DNA from 2 places in the Amycolatopsis sp. NPDC051716 genome. Region 2 is predicted to be linked to the other one. Evidence: riboswitches for the same ligand, from Rfam matches in the RefSeq annotation. Region 2 holds a riboswitch; the other holds the start of a gene.
The links. Region 2 has a riboswitch for glycine ahead of gcvP (aminomethyl-transferring glycine dehydrogenase). Riboswitches for the same ligand answer to the same signal wherever they lie in the genome.

Region 1 (4,890 bases), on a different contig from region 2:
CTCGAAGCCGTCCTCGCCGGTGTAGCCGGTGCGGGCCAGCAGGACGTCGTGGCCCTTCACCGACGCCGGGACGCTGGCGTAGTACTTCAGCGCGTCCAGGTCGGCGTCGGTCACGGCGCCCAGGATTTCGACGGCCTTCGGGCCCTGGACGGCGATCAGTGCGGTCGTCTCGGACCGGTCGTCCACGACCGCGTCGAAGCCGGCGACCCGCTCGGCCAGCGCGTCCGAGACGACCTGCGCGTTGCCCGCGTTCGCGACGACCAGGTAGTGCTCGTCGGCCAGCCGGTAGACGACCAGGTCGTCGAGCACGCCGCCCTCGGCGTTGCAGATCATCGTGTACCGCGCCCGGCCCGGCTTGACCCCGGTGAGGTTGCCGACCAGCGCGAAGTCCAGGACGTCGGCCGCCTGCTTGCCGGTGACGTGGATTTCGGCCATGTGCGACAGGTCGAACAGCCCGGCCGCCTCGCGGACGGCCTTGTGCTCGGCCAGCTCGCTGGCGTAGCGGACCGGCATGGACCAGCCGGCGAAGTCGGTGAACAGCGCACCGAGTCCCTTGTGGACTCCGTGCAGGGAGGTTTCTTTGGACACTTCAGCGCGTGACACTGGGGCTCAGCCTTCGTAAGCGTTGAGGGGCGGGCAGGAGCAGACGAGGTTACGGTCACCGCGGGCGCCGTCGATGCGACGCACCGGGGGCCAGTACTTGTTCTTCCGCGAAACACCCGCCGGGTACACGGCCAGCTCGCGGTCGTAGCGCTTGTCCCACGCCCCGACCAGCGTCTCGGCGGTGTGCGGGGCGCCCCGCAACGGCGACTCCTCGGCGCTCCACTTACCGTTCGCGACCTCGTCGATCTCGGCGCGGATGGCGATCATCGCGGCGATGAAGCGGTCGATCTCGCCCAGGTCCTCGGACTCGGTCGGCTCGACCATCAGGGTGCCCGCGACCGGGAACGACATCGTCGGCGCGTGGAAGCCGTAGTCGATGAGCCGCTTGGCGACGTCGTCGACCGTCACGCCGGTCTCCTTGGTGATCTGCCGCAGGTCGAGGATGCACTCGTGCGCGACCAGGCCGTCCTGGCCCGTGTAGAGCACCGGGTAGTGCGGCGCGAGCCGCGAAGCGACGTAGTTCGCGGCCAGCACAGCGACCTTCGTGGCCGCGGTCAGGCCGGGCGCGCCCATCATCCGGACGTAGGCCCAGGAGATCGGCAGGATCGACGCCGAGCCGTAGGGCGCGCCGCTGATCGGGCCGACGCCGGTTTCCGGGCCGGCGGCGTCGAGCAGCGGGTGGTTCGGCAGGTAGGGCGCGAGGTGCGCGCGCACCGCGACCGGGCCGACGCCGGGGCCACCGCCGCCGTGCGGGATGCAGAAGGTCTTGTGCAGGTTCAGGTGCGAGACGTCGCCGCCGAACTCGCCCGGCTTGGCCAGGCCGAGCAGGGCGTTGAGGTTCGCGCCGTCGACGTACACCTGGCCGCCGCCGTCGTGGACGATCTTGGCCAGCTCGTCGATGTCGTGCTCGTACACGCCGTGCGTGGACGGGTAGGTGACCATGATCGCGGCGAGGGTGTCGCGGTGGGCGTCGACCTTGGCCCGCAGGTCGGCGAGGTCGACGTTGCCCTCGTCGGTGCACTTCACGACGACCACGCGCATCCCGGCGAGCACCGCGGACGCGGCGTTGGTGCCGTGCGCGGACGACGGGATCAGGCAGACGTCGCGAGCGTCGTCACCGTTCGCGCGGTGGTAGGCGCGGATCGCGAGGAGGCCGGCGAGCTCGCCCTGGCTGCCCGCGTTCGGCTGCAGCGACACCTGGTCGTAGCCGGTGACCTCGGCCAGCCACTCGGCCAGCTGGGCGACCAGCGTGTGGTACCCCTCGGCGTCCTCGGCCGGGGCGAACGGGTGGATGCCCGCGAACTCCCGCCAGCTGATCGGCTCCATCTCGGTGGTGGAGTTGAGCTTCATCGTGCAGGAGCCGAGCGGGATCATGCCGCGGTCGAGCGCGTAGTCCTGGTCGGCCAGGCGACGCAGGTAGCGCAGCATCGCCGTCTCCGAGCGGTGGGTGCCGAAGACCTCGTGCCCCATGAAGCCGCTCTCGCGGGCCAGGCCGCTGGGCAGCGCGACACCGTCTCGGACGTCCTCGTCGACCCCGAACGCGCGCAGGACCTTCGCGGTGATCGCGGGGGTGCTGACCTCGTCGAAGGCGACCCGGACGTGGTCGGCGTCGACGTGCCCGAGGTTGATCCCGGCTTCGCGGGCGGCCGCGTGGACCTCGGCGGCCTGGCCCGGGACGTGCGCGACGACGGTGTCGAAAAAGGACTCGTGCACGATCTCGACGCCGGTCTTGCGGAGAGCGTCGGCGAAGCCCGCGGCGAGGCCGTGGACGCGCTGGGCGATCTTCCTCAGGCCGTCCGGGCCGTGGTAGACCGCGTACATCGCGGCCAGCACGGCCGGGAGGACCTGCGCGGTGCAGATGTTGGACGTCGCCTTCTCGCGGCGGATGTGCTGCTCACGCGTCTGCAGCGCGAGCCGGTAGGCGGAGTTGCCGTCGGCGTCGACCGAGACGCCGACCAGGCGCCCGGGCAGCGACCGCTCGAGGCCGGCGCGGACCGACATGTACCCGGCGTGCGGGCCGCCGTAGCCGAGCGGGACACCGAAGCGCTGGGTCGACCCGGCGGCGACGTCGGCGCCGAACTCGCCGGGCGCGGTGATCAGGGTGAGCGCGAGGAGGTCGGCGGCGACGGTGAACAGAGCGCCCGCGGCCTTCGCCGACTCGGAAATCGCGTGGTAGAAGCCGCGGCCGCGCAGCACGCCGGACGCGCCGGGGTACTGGACGACGACGCCGAAGAACTCTTCCGGCAGGCCGGTCAGCAGGTCCCGGACCTCGACCTCGATGCCGAGGGCCTCGACCCGGGTGCGCACGACGGCGATGGTCTGCGGCAGGCACTCGGCGTCGAGGACGACCTTGTTCGACTTGGCCTTCGACGCGCGGCGCATCAGCGTGACGGCTTCGGCGACGGCGGTCGACTCGTCCAGCAGCGAGGCGTTCGCGGTGGCCAGGCCGGTCAGGTCGGCGACCATGGTCTGGAAGTTGAGGAGGGCCTCGAGCCGGCCCTGGGAGATTTCCGGCTGGTAGGGCGTGTACGCGGTGTACCAGGCCGGGTTCTCGAGGACGTTGCGGCGGATCACGCCGGGGGTGACGGTGTCGGAGTAGCCCAGGCCGATCATCTGCGTCATCGGCCGGTTGCGGGCGGCGAGGGCGCGCAGCTCCGCGGTGGCTTCCTCTTCGGACGCGGCGGGCGGGAGCCGCAGGTCACGGGTGGCGCGGATGGCGCTCGGGACAGCGGCCCCGACGAGGGCGTCCAGGCTGCCGTAGCCGCACTCGGCCAGCATCTTCGCGCGTTCGGCCTCGGACGGGCCGATGTGGCGGGCGTCGAACTGCGTAGACGTGATGGGGAGCTCCTCGGGCCGGGCACCGGGCAGAACGGTGCGCTGGGAACTCCCCCTCTGTCATGGCACCTGAGAGTTTCACCGTGCGGGACACGGCTTTCACCTTGGGTGAGGCGCGGGTGCGCCTGCTTTCCAGAGTGGCCTCGCACGAAGCGGTAGCAGGTACCTGAGAGATTCCGGGGAGTTTGCTCCTTCGGTGCCCCACCGACTTCGTGAGGGCTCTCCCGCCTCGGCTCGACGGCCCGATCTGCAGTTGTGGCGGCTACGGTACCCGGCGCTTCCCACGGGCGTCTACTTCACCCGGGCAACACCACAGTGATCCTCGACCCCGCCTCGACCGCGCCCCCGGGAGGTCGCGAATGACTCATTCGGGACGTCGGAGGTCTCGAATGAGTCATTCGCGACCTTCGGCGACCCGGTGCGCGACCTGCCCGGCCAGCGCCGGGGGCCGTCGCACCCGGCCCGAGGGCAGGACCAGGCGTTTCAACGGTCCGCCCACGGGCACCGGGGGCAGGCCCGCGCCGAGCAGGACCTGCTCGACGAGTTGCTCGGCGTGCCACGCCACCGAGTCGTTGAGCCGGTCCAGCGAGGGGCGGTCGCCGTCGAAGACGTCCTCGTCGGCCAGGGTCACCTCGAAGTACGCGCAGCCCCCCGGGACCGAAATCGCCTCCTCGATCGCGCGGGCGCCTTCTTCAGGATCGTCGAACCCGGCTTCGAGCAGCGGTTCGCGGTAGATCCGCGCCGCGCGGGCGCGCATGCGAGGGCCGTAGCGGACCACGACCGGGAGCCGTCCGGTCAGGTCCGGCACGGCGAGTCCGTGCAGGAGCATGATCGGCGGCACCGAGTGCACCAGCCGCGGCGCCGGCTCGGCCAGCTCGCGGGCGGTGATCCGGACGCGGTCGGCCATCGCGTCCGGGAGGCCGAAGTAGCGGAAGTCGACGTTGCCGAACCCGAGGCCGTCGGCGACCAGCGACGCCAGCAGCTCGCCGTACCCCCAGATCGGCGACAGCACGACCACCGGCGGCGCGGTGACGACCGGCGACGGCACGGGCGGGCGGGTCGCCTCCTGCTCGGGCACCTGGATGACCAGCCGCGGCGGCTCGTGCCAGTCGTGCACCTCGGCGACCCGCCAGTACAGCCCGAGCGGCCGCCACAGCTCGCCGAGGACGTCGTGCTCGATGATCCGCCGCACCTCGGCGTCGGAGTAGGGGAAGTCCCGCGGCGGCACGATCCCGACGTAGTGGTGGTAGGTGACGCGGACCTCGTCGCCGCGGGTGGCCGAGCGGATCCGCATCTCCCAGTCGATCGGCGACGCCGCGATCGCGTTCGCCACCTGCGTGCCGGGCGAGGAGTAGACGAGCGCGGTGGCCTGCCGGAGGAACTGCCCGGCCCGGTCGATGCCCTCCCGCAGCGCCTTCGCCGCCTGCGCGACGTGCACCGGGCTCGCGAGGC
Region 2 (4,890 bases):
CCTCGACGAAACCCGCCCGTTCGTCGAGTGCCTGCGCAGCGGCCACGAAACCGGCGACTCCTGTGCGAGTTCGATCGAGGTGTACCGGCGCAAGCTCGAAGAAGCCGACGCCCTCCTCGCGCGGCTCGGCGGCATCCGCGGCGAACTGGCCGGGAAACTCGCGGCCGCCCTCGCGCGGCAGGCGCCCGATCCGTGTGTCGTGCCCGAATCCCCGCGCCCGTGAAGGAGCCCGCCTTGTCCGAAAACAACACCGTCGCCGACATCACCGACGCGACCTTTGCCGAAGTCCTCGGCAGCGACGTCCCCGTGCTCGTCGAGTTCTGGGCCACCTGGTGCGGCCCGTGCCGGATGGTCGGCCCGGTGCTCGCGCAGCTGGCCGCCGAGCGGGCCGGTGAACTCGCCGTCCGCAAGATCAACGCCGACGAGAACCCGGAGACCACCCGCGCCTACCAGGTCATGTCGCTGCCGACGATGATCCTCTTCCGCGGCGGCGAGCCGGTCGAGACGATCGTCGGCGCGTTCCCGAAGGCCCGCATCGAAGACCGGCTCGACCGGGTCCTCAAGGCGCCGTCGCTTTGACGAACGTGTCCGCCACTTCGCGCCCGTACGTTTCGAGGTCCAGCGAAGGGTCGGCCGCGTAGGCGGCGGCGACACCGTCGATGGCCTGCGCGATCGACATCGCCATCACCTCGGGCGTGAAGGCGCCGAAGGTGCCGTCGGCCTGGCCCTGCTTGAGCTGCCGGGCCAGGCCGTGCACCCGCAGGTCGTCGACCAGCACCTTCGTCATCACCCAGCCGTCGGCATCGTCGGAGTTGGCGGCCAGCTCCGACAGCGCCCGGACGCACTCCGGGTACGCCCGCAGGAACGCGATCGACGTCTCGATGTGCGCCCGCAGGTAGCCGCGCCGGTCGGCCGGGTCGAGGCCGCCGCCGGTGCGTTCGGTGAGGAACGCGCCCTTGGTCTCGACGACCGTGCTGAGCACGGCCTGCATGAGGCCGGCCTTGTTCGTGAAGTGGTACGAGATCAGCCGGGTGCTGCTGAGCCCAGCGCGCTCCTTGATCTTGGCGAAGGTGGTCCGGCGGTAGCCGAGGTCGGCCAGGACGCCGATGGTCGCCCCGATGATCTGCGCCCGGCGCGCGGCCTCGGTGGCACCGAGGCCCAGTTCGGCCATGAGGTCGGTGTTTACTTGCATGAGTAAAAGTTACTCGGCTGAGTAAAAAATGTCCACCGGGTTTGCCGGGCCACGAGTGGGGGTACGGCGAACGGCTCAAAGGCTCAGCCGACCGTTGAGCGTTGCCGCGCGTCGCGTTGACCGGTGTTCTCCTGGCGCTTACCGTCGAAGGAGGTAAATCGCCACGGTGTGATTCACGGTCTGGGGCCGGACCGTGGCGGTTGATCTCCGGCGGGTCCCACTCCTGGGACTCCTCCGGCTGTCATTCGCCGGCCACCAGGTCGGGCGAGGGGAGGCTTGCGTGGTCGAGGCTGGTTCCGAGAAGCAGCCTGTCGGGGTCGCGACTGGCGAGCAGGGGGAACTGTTCCCCGATGACTCGCTGCCCGACGAGCTGGTGGGCTACCGGGGTCCGGCGGCGTGCCAGATCGCCGGCATCACCTACCGTCAGCTCGACTACTGGGCCCGCACCAAACTGGTCGCGCCCAGCATCCGCACCGCGCACGGCTCCGGCTCGCAGCGGCTGTACTCCTTCAAGGACATCCTGGTCCTCAAGGTCGTCAAGCGGCTCCTGGACACCGGCGTCTCGCTCCAGAACATCCGGGTCGCCGTCGACCACCTGCGCGTCCGCGGCGTCCGCGACCTGGCCCGGGTGACGCTGTTCTCCGACGGCACCACGGTGTACGAGTGCACCTCTCCGGAGGAGATCGTCGACCTGCTCCAGGGCGGCCAGGGCGTCTTCGGCATCGCCGTCAGCGGCGCGATGCAGGAGATCAGCGGCACCATCCACGAGTTCCCGGCCGAACGCGCCGACGGCGGCATCGTCGAGACGCACCAACCGGACGAACTCACTCAGCGCCGCAACGCCCGCAAGACCGGTTGATCACCACTGCGGCAGACAGAGTAAGGTTCACCGTGCGGTCGACGAATCCGCGCGGGAGAGTCCGAGCCACACCTTGAGCTCGGCGCCGAAGGAGCAAGTCCTCCCCGGAACCTCTCAGGCACCCTGGACCGCGCGGACGAGACGCCTCTGGAAAGCGGGTCGTCAGGACACAGCCTGATGGCCCCGCCGACGGTGCAAGCCCGGTTCAACCTGCGGGCGAAACTCTCAGGCGCCCTTCGGGGTCAGACAGAGCGGGGAGGGTTCCTCCGGGTTTGGGCGAGCCGTGCTCGCGGCATGCGCTCGCCCGAACCCTTCGGAGTGTCTTGTGGGGGTGCAACCCCCACACCCCGCCCGGCGGGCTCCGCCCCCGGACCCCCGCCGTGGTCACCTCGTGAACTAAGGTCGGGTCAGGCGGGCATGCCGTTCGGAGGAGGTCTCGTGGAGCCGTCACTCGCCTCCCTGGAACAGGGTCTTCCCTTCGCCGACCGGCACATCGGGCCCGGACCGGACGAACTCCGCCACATCCTCGACGTCATCGGCGTCGCCTCCCTCGACGAACTCGCCGAACGGGCCGTGCCGTCGTCGCTGCGGGAGTCCGCGCAGCCCCTCGAACTGCCTCCGCCCGCCTCCGAAGCGCAGGCGCTGGCCGAACTCCGGGAGCTGGCCGGGCGCAACCGGCTGACCGCCTCGATGATCGGGCTCGGCTACCACGACACCGTCACCCCGCCCGTCATCCGGCGCAACGTGCTCGAGAACCCGGCCTGGTACACCGCCTACACGCCCTACCAGCCCGAGATTTCCCAAGGGCGGCTCGAAGCGCTGCTCAACTTCCAGACCATGGTCGCGGACCTGACCGGGCTCCCCGTCGCCAACGCGTCCTTGCTCGACGAGGCCACCGCGGCCGCCGAGGCCATGACCCTGGTGCGCCGGGCCGGGCGAGGGACCTCCCACCGGTTCGTCGTCGACGAAGACACCCTGCCGCAGACCCTCGCCGTGCTTCGGACCCGGGCCGAGCCGCTCGGCATCGAACTGGTCGTCGAAGACCTCTCCCAGGGGCTGACCGGGCTCGGGCTCGGCGGTGACTTCTTCGGCGTGCTCCTGTCCTACCCCGGCGCGTCCGGGGCGGTCCGGGAGCTCGACCTGACCATCGGCGAGGCCAAGAAGCACGGCGCGGCCGTGATCGTCGCCGCCGACCCCCTCGCCCTCACCCTGCTGCGCCCGCCCGGCGAGCTCGGCGCCGACGTCGCCGTCGGCTCGACGCAGCGGTTCGGCGTCCCGCTCGGCTTCGGCGGCCCGCACGCCGCCTACCTCGCCGTGCGGAAGGGCCTGGAACGGCAGCTGCCCGGCCGGCTGGTCGGCGTCGCGAAGGACGCCGACGGCGCGCCCGCGTACCGGCTCGCCCTGCAGACCCGCGAGCAGCACATCCGCCGCGAGAAGGCGACGTCCAACATCTGCACCGCGCAGGTCCTCCTCGCGGTGATGGCGTCGATGTACGCGGTGTACCACGGGCCCGAGGGCCTGCGGTCGATCGCGCTGCGCGCCCACCGGATGGCCACCGTGCTCGCCGCCGGCCTCGCCGAGGGCGGTGTCGACGTCGTGCACGGCGAGTTCTTCGACACGGTCGTCGCGGCGGTGCCCGGCCGGGCGGACACCATTGTCGCCGCCGCGCGCGACCTCGGCATCTCCCTGCGCCGGATCGACGACGACCACGTCGGCATCGCCTGCGACGAAACCACGACCCGCGAGCGGCTTTCCGGCGTCTGGAAGGCGTTCGGCGTCTCCGTGTCCGATGTGGACGGATTGGACGCGGACACCGCCGACGCCCTCCCGGCCCCGCTGCGGCGCACGAGCGAATTCCTCACGCACCCGGTGTTCCACGCGCACCGCTCGGAAACCGCGATGCAGCGCTACCTCCGGCGGCTGGCGGACTCCGACGTCGCGCTCGACCGCAGCATGATCCCGCTGGGCTCGTGCACCATGAAGCTCAACGCCACGGCGGAGATGGAGCCCATCAGCTGGCCGGAGTTCGCCGGCCTGCACCCGTTCGCACCGGCCGAAGACGCCGCCGGGCTCCTGACCGTGGTCGCCGACCTGAGCGCCTGGCTCGCCCGGATCACCGGCTACGACACGGTTTCCCTGCAACCCAACGCGGGCAGTCAGGGCGAGTTCGCCGGCCTGCTCGCCATCCGCGCCTACCACCGCGCCCGCGGCGAGCACGCGCGGGACGTCTGCCTGATCCCGGCCAGCGCGCACGGCACGAACGCGGCCAGCGCGGTGATGGCGGGCATGCGGGTCGCCGTCGTCCGCTGCGACGAGGCGGGCAACATCGACCTCGCCCACCTGCGGTCCACAGTGGACGAGCACCGGGCCGATCTCGCCGCGATCATGCTCACCTACCCGTCGACGCACGGCGTCTACGAAGACACCGTCGGCGAGGTGTGCGCGGCGGTGCACGACGCGGGCGGGCAGGTGTACGTCGACGGCGCCAACCTGAACGCGCTGATCGGCGTCGCCCAGTACGGCCGCTTCGGCGCCGACGTCTCGCACCTCAACCTGCACAAGACGTTCTGCATCCCGCACGGCGGCGGCGGGCCGGGCGTCGGCCCGATCGGGGTCCGGGCGCACCTGGCGCCGTTCCTGCCGAACCACCCGCTGCAGCCGGCGGCCGGACCGGCCACCGGCGTCGGCCCGGTCAGCGCGGCGCCCTGGGGCAGCGCGTCGATCCTGCCGATCTCGTGGGCGTACATCCGGATGATGGGCGCCGAAGGGCTCCGCCGGGCGACGCTCGTGGCGGTGGCCACCGCCAACTACGCCGCCCGCCGCCTCGCCGATCATTACC

Region 1: it holds a riboswitch for glycine, as region 2 does, so the genes downstream of both, gcvP (aminomethyl-transferring glycine dehydrogenase) here and gcvP (aminomethyl-transferring glycine dehydrogenase) in region 2, are expected to answer to the same signal.

Annotation. Positions count from the first base shown of each region.
Region 1 covers NZ_JBFAZA010000010.1:192,518-197,407, forward strand. The annotation lists gene gcvT (glycine cleavage system aminomethyltransferase GcvT) at 1-588, opposite strand, end outside; gene gcvP (aminomethyl-transferring glycine dehydrogenase) at 610-3,441, opposite strand; glycine riboswitch at 3,486-3,584, opposite strand; gene AB0M30_RS16330 (helix-turn-helix transcriptional regulator) at 3,833-4,890, opposite strand, start outside.
Region 2 covers NZ_JBFAZA010000011.1:31,915-36,804, forward strand. The annotation lists gene AB0M30_RS16925 (MerR family transcriptional regulator) at 1-223, shown strand, start outside; gene trxA (thioredoxin) at 235-579, shown strand; gene AB0M30_RS16935 (TetR/AcrR family transcriptional regulator) at 560-1,192, opposite strand; gene AB0M30_RS16940 (MerR family transcriptional regulator) at 1,473-2,051, shown strand; glycine riboswitch at 2,094-2,192, shown strand; gene gcvP (aminomethyl-transferring glycine dehydrogenase) at 2,490-4,890, shown strand, end outside.